Regions from separate parts of the Streptomyces sp. NBC_01460 genome, predicted to be linked through region 2. Evidence: riboswitches for the same ligand, from Rfam matches in the RefSeq annotation. Region 2 holds a riboswitch; each other region holds the start of a gene.
What was found. A riboswitch is a leader RNA that binds a small molecule or an ion and turns the genes downstream of it on or off. The one in region 2 is predicted to bind cobalamin.
Positions count from the first base shown of each region.

Region 1: linked by a shared signal. The riboswitch ahead of OG488_RS25155 (ribonucleoside-diphosphate reductase subunit alpha) and the one ahead of metE (5-methyltetrahydropteroyltriglutamate--homocysteine S-methyltransferase) in region 2 are both predicted to bind cobalamin.
Region 3: linked by a shared signal. The riboswitch ahead of OG488_RS08455 (cobalamin biosynthesis protein) and the one ahead of metE (5-methyltetrahydropteroyltriglutamate--homocysteine S-methyltransferase) in region 2 are both predicted to bind cobalamin.

Region 1 is NZ_CP109473.1:5,545,161-5,549,946, forward strand. It holds gene OG488_RS25150 (ribonucleotide-diphosphate reductase subunit beta) at 1-523, opposite strand, end outside; gene OG488_RS25155 (ribonucleoside-diphosphate reductase subunit alpha) at 523-2,919, opposite strand; cobalamin riboswitch at 3,059-3,182, opposite strand; gene OG488_RS25160 (GNAT family N-acetyltransferase) at 3,235-3,735, opposite strand; gene mctP (monocarboxylate uptake permease MctP) at 3,854-4,786, opposite strand, start outside.
Region 2 is NZ_CP109473.1:8,052,637-8,057,422, forward strand. It holds gene metE (5-methyltetrahydropteroyltriglutamate--homocysteine S-methyltransferase) at 60-2,390, opposite strand; cobalamin riboswitch at 2,552-2,774, opposite strand; gene OG488_RS35895 (cysteine hydrolase) at 3,004-3,618, opposite strand; gene OG488_RS35900 (magnesium and cobalt transport protein CorA) at 3,793-4,786, opposite strand, start outside.
Region 3 is NZ_CP109473.1:1,890,356-1,895,141, forward strand. It holds gene OG488_RS08445 (inorganic phosphate transporter) at 1-1,164, shown strand, start outside; gene OG488_RS08450 (hypothetical protein) at 1,177-1,395, shown strand; cobalamin riboswitch at 1,547-1,675, shown strand; gene OG488_RS08455 (cobalamin biosynthesis protein) at 1,804-2,748, shown strand; gene OG488_RS08460 (cobyric acid synthase) at 2,745-4,385, shown strand; gene OG488_RS08465 (putative cobaltochelatase) at 4,382-4,786, shown strand, end outside.

The DNA.
Region 1 (4,786 bases), 2.5 Mb from region 2:
AGCAGATGAGGTTCAGCAGGAAGCGGCGGCGGTCGGCCTTCGTCTCCAGCCGCTCGATCTTCTCGACCGAGTCCATCCACCGGAAGCAGAACTGGGCCTTCTCGCGGATCGAGGGGATCTCCTCGACCGCGTCGAAGGCCGCCGCGCGGTCCTCCGGGTCGGGCAGGTAGGTGTCGAGCAGCGTCAGGTAGAACTGGACGTGCACGGCCTCCTCGAACAGCTGGCGCGACAGGTAGAGCCGCGCCTCGGGGGAGTTGATGTGCTTGTAGAGCGTCAGCACCAGGTTGTTGGAGACGATCGAGTCGCCCGTCGCGAAGAAGGCGACGAGCCGGCCGATCATGTGCTGCTCACCGGGCGAGAGCTTGGCGAGGTCGGAGACGTCGGAGTGGAGATCGACCTCCTCCACCGTCCAGGTGTTCTTGATCGCGTCCCGGTACCGCTCGTAGAAGTCCGGGTAGCGCATGGGACGCAGGGTCAGTTCGAAGCCCGGGTCGAGCAGGTTCTTGTTCTCGTTGGTGCTCATTACTGGCAGGCCTCGCAGGACTCGGGGTTTTCGAGGGAGCAGGCGATCGCGTCCGCGTCGGGGGCGGAAGCCTGCTGGACGGGGATCGGGGCGGCGGCGGCAGCCGTCCCGGACGCCGCGCGGGCGATCCGGGTCGCCGGCCGCGACCGCAGGTAGTACGTCGTCTTCAGCCCCTGCTTCCAGGCGTACGCGTACATCGAGGAGAGCTTGCCGATCGTCGGCGTCTCCAGGAACAGGTTGAGCGACTGGCTCTGGTCGAGGAACGGCGTACGGGCCGCCGCCATGTCGATGAGGCCGCGCTGCGGGATCTCCCACGCCGTGCGGTACAGCGCCCGCACGTCCTCGGGGATCCAGGCGAAGCCCTGCACGGACCCGCTGGCCTCGCGCAGCGCCTCGCGGGTGCGGGCGTCCCAGACGCCGAGCTTCTTCAGCTCGTCGACCAGGTAGGCGTTGACCTGGAGGAACTCGCCGCTGAGCGTCTCGCGCTTGAAGAGGTTGGAGACCTGCGGCTCGATGCACTCGTACACCCCGGCGATCGAGGCGATCGTCGCCGTCGGGGCGATGGCGAGCAGCAGGGAGTTGCGCATGCCGCTCTTCGCGACCCGGGCGCGCAGCGCCTCCCAGCGCTCCGGCCAGTTCAGCTCGGTGTCGTAGTGGTCCGGGTGCAGCACGCCGCGCGCGGCGCGGGTCTCGGACCAGGCGGGCAGCGGGCCCGACCTCTCCGCGAGGTCGCAGGACGCCTCGTAGGCGGCGAGCATGATCCGCTCGGAGATCCGCGTGGAGAGCGCGCGGGCCTCGGGCGAGTCGAAGGGCAGGCGCAGCTGGAAGAAGACGTCCTGGAGTCCCATCGCGCCCAGACCCACCGGCCGCCAGCGGGCGTTGGAGCGCCCGGCCTGCTCGGTCGGGTAGAAGTTGATGTCCACGACGCGGTCGAGGAAGGTCACCGCCGTACGGACGGTCGCGTCCAGCCGCTCCCAGTCGATCGAACCGTCGGCGACGAACGCGCCGAGGTTGACCGAACCCAGGTTGCAGACGGCGGTCTCACCGTCGTCGGTGACCTCCAGGATCTCGGTGCAGAGATTCGAGGAGTGCACGACCCGGCCCGGCTCCGCCGTCTGGTTCGCCGTGCGGTTGGAGGCGTCCTTGAACGTCATCCAGCCCTGGCCGGTCTGCGCGAGCGTGCGCATCATGCGGCCGTACAGCTCACGGGCGGGCATCGTCCTGCGGGCCAGGCCCTTCGCCTCGGCCGCGCGGTAGGCCGCGTCGAACTCGTCGCCCCACAGGTCCACGAGCTCCGGGGTGTCCGCCGGGGAGAACAGCGACCACTCCGTGTCCGCGTCCACGCGGCGCATGAACTCGTCCGGGATCCAGTGCGCCAGGTTGAGGTTGTGCGTGCGCCGCTGGTCCTCACCGGTGTTGTCGCGCAGCTCCAGGAACTCCTCGATGTCCGCGTGCCAGGTCTCCAGGTAGACGGCGGCGGCCCCCTTGCGGCGGCCCCCCTGGTTGACCGCGGCGACCGAGGCGTCCAGCGTCTTCAGGAACGGGACGATGCCGTTGGAGTGCCCGTTGGTCCCCCGGATGAGTGAACCCCGGGCACGGATGCGGGAGTACGAGAGGCCGATGCCGCCCGCGTGCTTGGAGAGGCGCGCCACCTGGTGGTAACGGTCGTAGATCGAGTCGAGCTCGTCCAGCGGCGAGTCCAGCAGGTAGCAGGAGGACATCTGCGGGTGCCGGGTGCCGGAGTTGAAGAGGGTGGGGGAGGACGGCAGGTAGTCGAGCCGGCTCATCAGGTTGTACAGCGCGGCGACTTCGCCCAGGGCGCGCTCGGAGGTGTCCTCGGCGAGCCCGGCGGCGACGCGCAGCATGAAGTGCTGCGGCGTCTCGACGACCTCCCGGGTGATCGGGTGACGCAACAGGTACCGGCTGTGCAGAGTCCGCAGCCCGAAGTAGCCGAAGCGGTCGTCGGCGCCGTCGGCGAGGGCCTGGTCGACCAGGGCGTCGAGGGCGGCGGCGTGCAGCGTGACGAACTCGGCCGTCCGGTCCGCGATCAGGCCCTCGCGGTGTCCGACGGCGACCGACGCCGAGAAGGAGACGGCACCCTGACCGGCGGCCTCGTCGGCGACGGCCAGGGTGAGGAGCCGGGCCGCGAGCCGGGAGTACGCCGGGTCCTCGGAGATCAGGCCGGCGGCGGCCTCGGTGGCCAGCGAGCGCAGCTCGGCCTCGTCCGACCGGGCGTTGCGGCCACGCAGCGCGGCGGCGGCGACCCGTCCGGGGTCGGTGTCGGGCAGATCGGCGGTGAGACCGGTCAGGGTCCGCAGGAGTGCGGTCCCGGGCGCGTCGGTCGTGCGGCCTTCGTATTCCGCGGCTGAAACCGGGTCTGCTGGCGCGATGGTCACTTGGGGCTATCCCTCGCTCGGCTCAGGGCCTGCGGGAGCGGGGGGCCGGACACGTGGACACCCGGGGGAGGGCAGCACGGCGCGCACGGCGTCCACCGGCCCTCCGCGGGGCCCGGACGTCTCTGCGCCCGGTTCGGTCGAGCCGGACGCGCTGCCGACAGGTCTTCGGACTCCGCGGTGCGCGAAAGCACACCGATCACACCGTTGCGGGACAGTTCCGGATTCGCACCGGATTCCCCTGCGGCGACAGCGAGGTCGAGCATACATGTGGGGGCCGCCAGTTATGGCAGCCCCCACATGTAGTGTCGTGATGGCTCAGAAGGCCAGGCGGAATGTGAGGAGGGGCAAGCCCGGGAGAGGGCTCCAGTCCCGCTCCGGCGTCCGTACGAAGCCGAGGCGGCGGTAGATCCGGTGGGCGGCCTCCATGGACGACCGGGTCGACAGGACGATCCCGGAGAGCCCTTCGGTGGCACGTGCCCGCTCGACGCAGGCCCGTACGAGCGCCTCACCCGCACCGCGCCCACGCGCCTTCGCGGAGACGGCCAGCATCCGGAACTCGGCCTCGTCCTCCCCGGCGATGTCCGCCCAGGGGCTCCCGGGCGGGACATAGGTGACCCCGCCCAGCAGATCGCCGTCGGCGTCCGCCGCGACCAGTACCAGGGCCTCGGCGGCCCGTCGCCCGATGGCGCGAAGCTGTTCCAGATAGGGGTCGTCGGCGCCGAAGTCCAGCAGCCCGTCGTCGAGATACGCCTGGGCGGTCATCTCACCGAGGGCCTCGTGCTCCTCGGCGTGGACCGGTCTGATCGAGACATCCATGGGCGTCAGTCTCCCCCCGCCCGCGCGCCGGGCGCACGCCTTTTCCGGGGCCGCGCTCTGCGCACACAGAGGAACGTCCCGGCGGGGCGGACCCCGCCGGGACGTACGCCATCGGGTCCTACACCCGTTGCAGCGGTTCGTCGTCGCCCGGTGCGCCCACCGTGGCCGGCGGGAGCTCGGCCTTGACGCCCGGGTCGCCGACGTCCGCCGTGTAGTCGGACGGAGAGGTCTCGTCCACGCCGGCCGGGGCCTTCAGCGCGTTCAGGACGAAGGTCAGCACGACCACGACGACGATGTTCAGCACGATCGCGGTGAGACCGATGTAGCCGATCTCGCCGATGCCCGGAATCTCCTTCGAGGACCCGCCGAAGTGCTTCTGGGTCGGGCTGGCCACGCCGTACGCGGCCACCGTGCCGTAGAGCATGCCGACCGCCCAGCCGGCGATCAGGGCCCAGCGGTGGAACCACCGGGTGAACAGACCGCCCACCAGGGCCGGCATCGTCTGGAGGATCCAGATGCCGCCCAGCAGCTGGAAGTTGATCGCGACCGTCTTGTCCATGGTGAGGACGAAGGCGAGCGCGCCGACCTTCACCAGCAGCGAGACCAGCTTGGAGACCTTGGTCTCCTGCGCCGGGGTCGCGTCGGGCTTGATGAAGTCCTTGTAGATGTTCCGGGTGAAGAGGTTCGCCGCGGCGATCGACATGATCGCGGCGGGCACCAGGGCGCCGATGCCGATCGCGGCGAAGGCCACGCCCGCGAACCAGTCGGGGAACATGTTCTCGAACAGCTGGGGGATCGCCAGCTGGCCGTTGTCCACCTTGATCCCGGCGGCGATCGCCATGAAGCCGAGCAGGGCGAGCAGGCCGAGCATCAGTGAGTACAGCGGCAGGATCGTGGTGTTGCGCCGGATCACCTCACGGCTGCGGCTGGAGAGCGTCGCCGTGATCGAGTGGGGGTACATGAAGAGCGCCAGCGCAGAGCCGAGTGCCAGCGTGGCGTAGCCCCACTGGCCCATCTCCCCGGGGACGAGTGCGCCGCGAGGCTTGCCCGT
Region 2 (4,786 bases):
CTGAGACGGGCCGGGGCCGGCCCGGCCCGCGGACAGGCGTCCGGCCCCGGGTCCGGCGATCAGGCGTTCTCGGATGCCAGGCCCGCGCGGATCTCGCGGGCCGCGGCGACGAGATTCTCCAGAGACGTCCGGGTCTCGGGCCAGCCGCGGGTCTTCAGGCCGCAGTCGGGGTTGACCCACAGCCGCTCGGCGGGGATGGCCTCGAGTCCCGTGCGGAGGAGGGCTACCGCCTCTTCGGTGCTCGGGACGCGGGGGGAGTGGATGTCGTAGACGCCGGGACCTGCCTCGCGCGGGTAGCCGTGCTCGGCCAGCTCGTGGGCGACCTGCATGTGGGAGCGGGCGGCCTCCAGGCTGATGACGTCGGCGTCGAGGTCGTCGATGGCCTGGACGATGTCGCCGAACTCCGCGTAGCACATGTGGGTGTGGATCTGTGTGTCCGGCCGCACGCCGCCGGTGGTGAGCCGGAAGGATTCGGTGGCCCAGTCGAGGTAGGCGGCGTGGTCGGCGGTACGCAGCGGCAGGGTCTCGCGCAGGGCCGGTTCGTCGACCTGGATGACCGACGTGCCCGCGGCCTCGAGGTCGGCCACCTCGTCACGCAGGGCGAGGGCGACCTGGCGGGCCGTGTCGCCGAGCGGCTGGTCGTCGCGGACGAACGACCAGGCGAGCATGGTGACCGGCCCGGTGAGCATGCCCTTGACGGGCCGTTCGGTCAGTGACTGCGCGTACGTCGTCCAGCGCACCGTCATCGGCTCGGGGCGTGAGATGTCGCCCGCGAGCACGGGCGGGCGGACGTAGCGGGTGCCGTAGGACTGGACCCAGCCGTGCTGCGTGGCCAGGTAGCCGGTGAGCCGTTCCGCGAAGTACTGGACCATGTCGTTGCGTTCGGGCTCGCCGTGCACCAGGACGTCGAGGCCGGCCTTCTCCTGGAAGGAGACGACCTCGCGGATCTCGTCCTTGATCCGCTCCTCGTACTCTGCGTCGTCGATCCGTCCGGCCCGCAGGTCGGCCCGTGCGGTTCGCAGCTCGGTGGTCTGCGGGAACGACCCGATCGTGGTCGTCGGCAGCAGTGGGAGCCCGAGGTGCGCGCGCTGGGCGGCGGTCCGCTCCGGGTAGGGCTGCGAGCGTCGGCCGTCCGCGTCGGTGATCGCAGCCGTGCGGGCGCGTACGGCGGAGTCCCTGGTCAGCGCGGATCCTGAACGGGACTCCAGATCGGCCCTGTTGGCGGCGAGCTCGGCCGTGATGGCGTCGGTGCCGTCGGCCAGCCCGCGGGCCAGGACCGCGATCTCCGCGGTCTTCTGCTGGGCGAAGGCGAGCCAGCGGGCGATCTGCGGATCGATGTCCTCTTCGGCGGCGGCGTCCAGCGGGACGTGCAGCAGCGAGCAGGACGCGGCGACGTCGACACGCTCGGCGAGCCCCAGGAGGGTGCCGAGCGTGGCGAGGGACTTCTCGTAGTCGTTGATCCAGATGTTGCGGCCGTTCACGACACCTGCCACCAGGCGCTTCCCGGGGAGGCCCCCGGCGGCGGCGAGGTCCTCGAGGTTTCCGGCGGCGGACTCGGTGAAGTCGAGGGCGAGGCCCTCGACGGGGGACTTGGCCAGCACCGGAAGCGCGTCGCCGAGGCGGTCGAAGTACGAGGCGATCAGCAGCTGTGGCCGGTCGGTGCGCCCGCCGAGCTCGCGGTAGGCGCGGGCGACGGCGTCGAGCTCGGCAGGCGTACGGTCCTGGACGAGGGCGGGCTCGTCGAGCTGCACCCACTCGGCGCCGGCCGCGCGGAGATCGGCGAGGATCTCGGCGTAGACGGGAAGGAGCCGGTCCAGCAGGGTCAGCGGTTCGAACTCGGCGGCCACACCGGGAGCGGGTTTGGCGAGCAGCAGGTAGGTGACCGGGCCGACGAGGACCGGGCGGGGTGTGTGGCCGAGGGAGAAGGCCTCCTTGAACTCGGCCACCTGCTTGGTCGAGTCGGGAGTGAAGGCGGTGTCCGGGCCGAGCTCGGGGACCAGGTAGTGGTAGTTCGTGTCGAACCACTTCGTCATCTCGAGGGGTGCGATGTCCTGGTTGCCCCGGGCCATCGCGAAGTAGCCGTCGAGTGCATCGGCCACGACGGCGGCACGGTGGCGCTCGGGGACGGCCCCGACCATGACACTGGTGTCCAGGACATGGTCGTAGTACGAGAAATCACCGGACGGCACCTCATGGAGCCCGGCGTCGGCCAGCCGCCGCCAGTTCGACCGGCGGAGGTCCGCTGCGGTCCCGTCGAGGGCTTCGGCGGTGACGCGGCCCTTCCAGTAGCCCTCGACGGCCTTCTTCAGTTCACGGTCGGGTCCCTGGCGGGGGTAGCCGTACACGGTGGCTCGCGCTGCCGCGGCTGTGGGCTTCGGTGTCGGTGTCATGGAACTCTCCTTCGCGAAGATGTGTCCTGGACATCCCGGAGACGGGACGCGGACGCGAAGGGGCGACGATCGGACGGATCACGCCGGGGATGCACCGTGCGTGCCGCTCGATATCTGCGCCGACCCGCCCACGAGGTCACCGGGATCTCCGCACGCGATCGGTCGCGTGCGGGCAGCGGGCAGGTCTTCGGACTCGTGGGCACGGTCACCTCGGGAGAGGCGTCCTCCTACTGGCCGTCGCTTCCCAGACCCGTCCGGGTCCAGTGCGTATGACGGCGTTCGTTCCCACTCACCGCTGCGGGGCAGTCCCGGATTCCCACCGGGTTCCCTCTTACGACGCATCCCGTCTGGGTGACGGGGCGAACCAGCTGCACCGGACACCCTACGGGGGCGGGCGGAGTCCGCAAACCCGCTCACCGTCCGGGACATGGCCGGAACGCGTCCTCCGACCGGCATCCTGGGGGTCGTGAACGGCCCCGCACGTCTGTGCACCAGGCGGGTCGCGAGCGGGGGGCCGCGTGGCGGCGTCGCGGATACCGGCTGCTGTTCGAGGCCGTACTCCGCCGGCCGCTCACCCGGGCTGACGGAGTCTCGGTACGGCCCCTGCGTACTCTCAGAGGCCGGCGATGACCTCGGCCGACGTCATGGGCAGGGAGAACATCGGGTAGTCGTACGTGATCGCGTTCTCGTGCTCCTCCTGGGAGGTGGCGGCGACACAGTCCGGCAGTGTGATGACCCGGTAGCCGTTCTCGTACCCGGTGCGCATCGTCGACTCGACGCAGCAGTTGGTGAGGAAGCCGCCGAGGATGATCGTGTCGATCCCCTTGTTCCGCAGGATGAAGTCGAGGTTCGTGCTCGCGAAGGTGTCGAGGCCGCGCTTCCCCTCGATCACGATGTCGCCCTGGGCCGGCGCGAGGTCGTCCACGATCGCGGCGCCCCAGGTGCCCTTGACGAAGGCCGAGCCCTCGACGACCCCCTTGAGGATGCCGTACGGGTGCCGGGACAACTCGCCGTAGCCGGGGGCGAAGGTGATGGGCGCGTGCATGACGGTGACGCCCGCGGCGCGGGCGGCGGCGGCGAGGGCCACGGTGTTCGTGAGCATGGAGGTCTTCTCCATCACTCCCGCCACAGCCCCGTTGAGCGCCCCGCCCTCGCTGGTGAAGTCGTTCTGGTACTCGATCAGGATGAGTGCGGTCTTCGCCGGATCAAGGTGGAAGGTCTCGGACATGACGGCTCCTTAGCGATGTCGGTCACACCGGTGGCAGGGATATCTTGCCCGACAAGGGGAGCAACCGGACGGTGATGACCAGGATCGGCGGCTCCCCGTCGTGGACCGGCCGCCGCCGACCGACCGGTCCCGGCGGACGGCTGACCGTCGAGCCGGGCCGCGTGGCGGGAAGGATCAGAGCCAGCCGTTGCGGCGGAAACCCCTGTGCACGGTGAAACAGGCGACGGCGATGACCCCGAGGGCCAGGGGATAGCCGTAGGTCCAGCCGAGCTCGGGCATGTGCTCGAAGTTCATCCCGTAGACCCCGCACACCATGGTCGGCACGGCGATGATCGCGGCCCATGCCGTGATCTTGCGCATGTCCTCGTTCTGAGCGACGGTCACCTGGGCGAGATGGGCCTGGAGGATCGAGTCGAGAAGTGTGTCGAACGACGTGATCTGGTCCCGGGCATGGGTCAGGTGGTCGGCCACGTCCCGGAAGTAGGCACGGAGGTCGGGCCCGACAGCGGGCATGGGCTGGGTGGCGAGCTGGTGCAGGGGCCGGTCCAACGGCGCCGCCGCGCGCTTCAGTTCCAGCAGCTCCCGCTTGAGCTGGTAGATCCACCCGGCGTCGCCCCGGCCGCTGCTGCCGCTGAAGACGGCGGTCTCCACGGCGTCGATGTCGTTCTGCACCGCGTCGGCGACGGCCAGGTACTCGTCGACCACATGGTCGGCTATCGCGTGCAGGACCATGGCCGGCCCCTGGGCCAGCCGCGCCGGCATGTCCTCGAGGGCCTCCCGCAACGGGCCCAGGGAGCCGTGCCGGCCGTGCCGGACGGTGATGACGAAGTCGGTACCGACGAACGCCATGACCTGGCCGGTGTCGACCACCTCGCTGGTGGCCGTCAGCTCCGCGTGCTCGACGTAGCAGACCGTCTTGAAGACGGCGAACAGGATGTCGTCGTACCGCTCCACCTTGGGCCGCTGATGGGCGTGCACGGCGTCCTCGATCGCGAGCGGGTGGAGACCGAACAGCTCGGCGAGATCGGTGAACTCGTCCGGTTGCGGCTCGTGCAGCCCGATCCAGACGAATCCTTCTCCGGACCTGCGGACCCGCCGCAGCGCCTCTGCGGCGTCGGCGGTCCCGTCCTGTCGTGCACCCTCGCGGTAGACCACGCAGTTCACCACC
Region 3 (4,786 bases), 6.2 Mb from region 2:
GCGATGGCCACCACCATCTCGACCGGCGCCCTCAAGCCCAAGACCGCGGTGGCCATGTCCGCCGTGCTCAACCTCGTCGGCGCGTTCCTGTCGGTGGAGGTCGCCAAGACGATCTCCGGCGGGATCATCAACGAGAACGGCCTCAGAACCGAGGTCATCTTCGCCGCGCTCGTCGGCGCGATCCTGTGGAATCTGCTGACCTGGCTGGTCGGCCTGCCCTCCAGCTCCTCCCACGCACTCTTCGGCGGCCTCATCGGCGCCGCGGTGATGTCGGCCGGCTGGTCCTCGATCAACGGCGGCACCGTCGTCACGAAGGTCCTGCTGCCCGCGATCGCCGCTCCCCTCGTCGCGGGTCTCGCGGCGCTGCTGGCCACGAAGCTGACGTACCGCCTCAACCGGAAGATCACCGACGAGGCCCAGCTGAAGTCGACCGCCAAGGGCTACCGCGCCGGCCAGATCGCCTCGGCCGGTCTCGTCTCGCTCGCCCACGGCACCAACGACGCCCAGAAGACCATGGGCATCATCACCCTGGCCCTGGTCACCGGCGGCGTCCTGTCCCCCGGTTCCAACCCGCCGGTCTGGGTCATCGCCTCCGCCGGCATCGCCATCGCGCTGGGCACCTACCTCGGCGGCTGGCGCATCATCCGCACCATGGGCAGCGGCCTCACCGACCTCCGGCCGCCGCAGGGCTTCGCGGCCCAGACGAGCGCGGCCACGGTCATCCTGGCCTCCTCGCACCTCGGCTTCTCCCTCTCGACCACCCAGTCCTGCTCCGGTGCCGTCATGGGCGCGGGCCTCGGACGCAAGGGGGGCGTGGTCCGCTGGTCCACCGCCACCCGGATGTTCGTCGCCTGGGGCCTGACGCTGCCGGCCGCCGGCCTGGTCGGCGCGGGTGCCGAGTTCCTGACCAAGCAGGGTCCCTGGGGTGTCGCCGTGGTCGCCATCCTGCTCGTCGCGGGCTCCGGTGCCATCTGGCTGCTGTCGCGCCGCAAGCCGGTCGACCACACCAACGTCAACGCGACCGAGGGCGAGCCCGCGGGCGTCGTCACGACCGCCATCGCGGCCGTCAGCCCGCCGCCCGTCGGCGTGGCCGTCCCGGACTTCAAGACCACCATCCCCGCTCCGGACACCCAGGCCGACCCGGCCCGGCCGGCCACGGTGTAAGGACAGATCCGCATGAACATCGACTGGGCGGCCCTCGCCTCCGTCTTCGGCGTCAGCCTCGTGATCACCGTGGCGCTGGTCGGCCTCTTCACCCTCGGCATCACCGGCCTCGCCAAGCAGGTGTCGACGACGCGGGGCGGCGGTGGCGCCCTGGCGCGCACCGGTGCGTACGCCTGCTTCGCGCTGTGCGCGGCGGCGGTCGCGTACGGGATCTACCTGATCGTCGCCTGACACCCGCACGACCCGTACCGGGCCGGACACACCACGGTGGTGTGTCCGGCCCGGTGTGCGTCTGCGCACACTGAAGCCTCGCAGGTCAACGGCAGGTTGACGGGCCTTCACGGGCCGTGGTGGACTGCCGGAGCCATTTACGGCGACAGGAGAGGAAGCCGGTGCGAATCCGGCGCGGTCCCGCCACTGTCACCGGGGAGCAGCCTCCACACGGAAGTCACGGCCCGCCACCGCGGGCTGGAAGGCCGGAGGAACTGCGGATCCGGAAGCCAGGAGACTCTCGTCGCCGGTCACGTCGAACCAGGGCGCGGACCCTGAGTGAGGACATACGCCATGTCTGGCTGCCCTGCGTCGGTCGCTGCACCACCTGCTCCGGAGGTCCTTCGAGGCGCGACGGCCGGCTGAGCGGTGCGAGCCGACCGCATCTTCGCGTACGGCGCCACCGCCGGCCTGATCGGCGACCTGCTGCTCGGTGATCCCCGGCGGGGCCACCCCGTCGCCGCCTTCGGGCACGCCGCCGCGGCCGCCGAGAGCCGGCTCTGGCGCGACCACCGCGGCTGGGGCGCCCTGCACACGCTCGTCTGCGCCGGGGGCGCCACGGGCGCCGCCGCGCTGGCCGCCCGTGCCGTACGGAACCGTCCGGCCCTGGCCGTGGCGCTGACCGCCGCCGCCACCTGGTCCGTCGTCGGGGGTACGTCGCTGGGCCGGGAGGCCCGCGCCGTCGGCGGGGCGCTGGCCGCCGGGGACATAGAGCTGGCCCGCGAGCGGCTGCCGCATCTGTGCGGCCGCGATCCGCAGGCGCTGGACGGCCCGCAGATCGCCCGCGCGGTCGTCGAGTCCGTCGCCGAGAACACCTCCGACGCCGTGGTGGGGGCCCTGGTGTGGGGTGCGCTCGGCGGCGTGCCGGGGCTGGTCGGCTTCCGGGCCGTCAACACGCTCGACGCTATGGTCGGGCACAGGTCGCCCCGCCACCGGCGCTACGGCTGGGCGTCGGCCCGGCTCGACGACGTCGTCGGCTGGCCCGGGGCCCGGCTCACCGCCGCGCTCGCCGTGGCCGCCGGGGGGCGTCCGCACGACGCCGTACGGGCCTGGCGGGCGGACGCGGGACGGCATCCGAGCCCCAACGCGGGCCCCGTGGAGGCCTCGTTCGCGGGAGCGCTCGGCGTACGGCTCGGCGGGACCCTCGCGTACGGCGGACGGATCGAGCACCGGCCGGTGCTCAACGGGGAGGCCGGCCGCGAGGTGCGGGTCGCTGACATCGAACGCGCGGTGCGGCTGTCGCGCCGGGTGAGTGTGCTGGCCCTCGCCGTGTGTGCGGCGGGGCGCCTCGCCAGGGGACGGAGAGCCACATGAGCGGCGGACTGCTGGTCGCCGGAACGACGTCGGACGCGGGCAAGAGCGTCGTCACGGCCGGGATCTGCCGGTGGCTCGTGCGCCGGGGGGTGAAGGTCGCGCCGTTCAAGGCGCAGAACATGTCGCTGAACTCGTTCGTCACCCGTGAGGGGGCGGAGATCGGCCGCGCCCAGGCGATGCAGGCCCAGGCCGCCCGGGTGGAGCCGTCGGCGCTGATGAACCCGGTGCTGCTCAAGCCCGGCGGTGACCGCTCCAGCCAGGTCGTCCTGATGGGGAAGCCGGTCGGCGAGATGAGTGCGCGCGGCTACCACGGGGGACGCCAGGAAGCGCTGCTGGGGACGGTCACGGACTGTCTGGAGCAGCTGCGGTCCACCTACGACGCGGTGATCTGCGAGGGGGCGGGCAGTCCGGCCGAGATCAACCTGCGGCGCACGGACATCGTGAACATGGGCATCGCGCGGGCCGCCCGCTTCCCGGTGCTGGTCGTCGGGGACATCGACCGCGGCGGTGTGTTCGCCTCCTTCTTCGGTACGACGGCGCTGCTGAGCCCCGAGGACCAGTCGCTGATCGCGGGATACCTGGTCAACAAGTTCCGCGGTGACGTGTCCCTGCTGGAGCCCGGTCTCGACATGCTGCTCGGGCTCACCGGGCGGCCGGCGTACGGCGTGCTGCCGTACGCCCACGGGCTGGGCATCGACGAGGAGGACGGGCTGCGCGTCTCGATGCGCGGGACCGTGCGGGAGTCGGTGGTGGCACCGCCGCACGGCGAGGACGTGCTGCGGGTCGCGGTCTGCGCCGTACCGCTGATGTCCAACTTCACCGACGTGGACGCGCTGGCGGCCGAGCCGGGTGTGGTGGTGCGGTTCGTGGACCGGGCCGAGGAGCTCGTCGACGCGGACCTCGTGATCGTGCCCGGGACACGCGGCACCGTGAAGGCCCTCGCGTGGCTGCGGGAGCGGGGGCTCGCCGACGCGCTGGTCCGCCGGGCCGCCGAGGGCCGGCCGGTGCTGGGCATCTGCGGCGGTTTCCAGGTGCTGGGCGAGCGGATCGAGGACGACGTCGAGTCCCGGGCAGGGCTGGTCGAGGGGCTCGGGCTGCTGCCCGTACGCGTCCGCTTCGGCCGGGAGAAGGTCCTGGAGCGGCCCGTCGGGTCGGCGCTCGGGGAGCCGGTGGAGGGGTACGAGATCCATCACGGCGTCGCCGAGGTCCTGGGCGGCGAGCCGTTCCTGGACGGGTGCCGGGTGGGCGCGGTCTGGGGGACGCACTGGCACGGGTCGCTGGAGAGCGACGCGTTCCGGCGGGCGTTCCTCGGTGAGGTCGCGCGGGCGGCCGGGCGGCGGTTCGTCGCGGCGCCGGACACGAGCTTCGGGGCACTGCGGGAGGAGCAGCTGGACCGGCTGGGGGACCTGATCGAGGAACACGCGGACACGGACGCCCTGTGGAGGCTGATCGAGAAGGGGGCCCCGGAGGGGCTGCCGTTCCTCCCGCCGGGCGCGCCACCCGTGCCGGTCCCCGCCCGTCGGGCTCCCGCGGGGGCCCCGGACGGCGCCGGCCCGGCCCCGTCCGGCCGGGCGCCGGAACCCGGTGCCGCCGGGCCCGGCCGTACAGATGTGATCGCTACAGAGGAGGCTCCGTGAGTACGCCGTATCCCTTCACCGCCATCGTCGGGCAGGACGATCTGCGCCTCGGGCTCCTGCTCAACGCCGTCAGTCCCGCCGTCGGCGGGGTGCTGGTCCGGGGTGAGAAGGGCACCGCCAAGTCCACGGCCGTACGCGCGCTCGCCGCGCTCATGCCGGAGGTGGCGGTCGTGGCGGGATGCAGGTTCTCCTGCGACCCCGGCGCGCCCGATCCGGCGTGTCCCGACGGCCCCCACGAGGCGGGGGCGGGCGTGTCGCGCCCGGCGCGGACCGTGGAGCTCCCGGTCGGCGCGTCGGAGGACCGGCTCGTCGGGGCGCTCGACATCGAACGGGCGCTCTCCGAGGGTGTGAAGGCCTTCGAGCCGGGGCTCCTCGCCGACGCGCACCGCGGGATCCTGTAC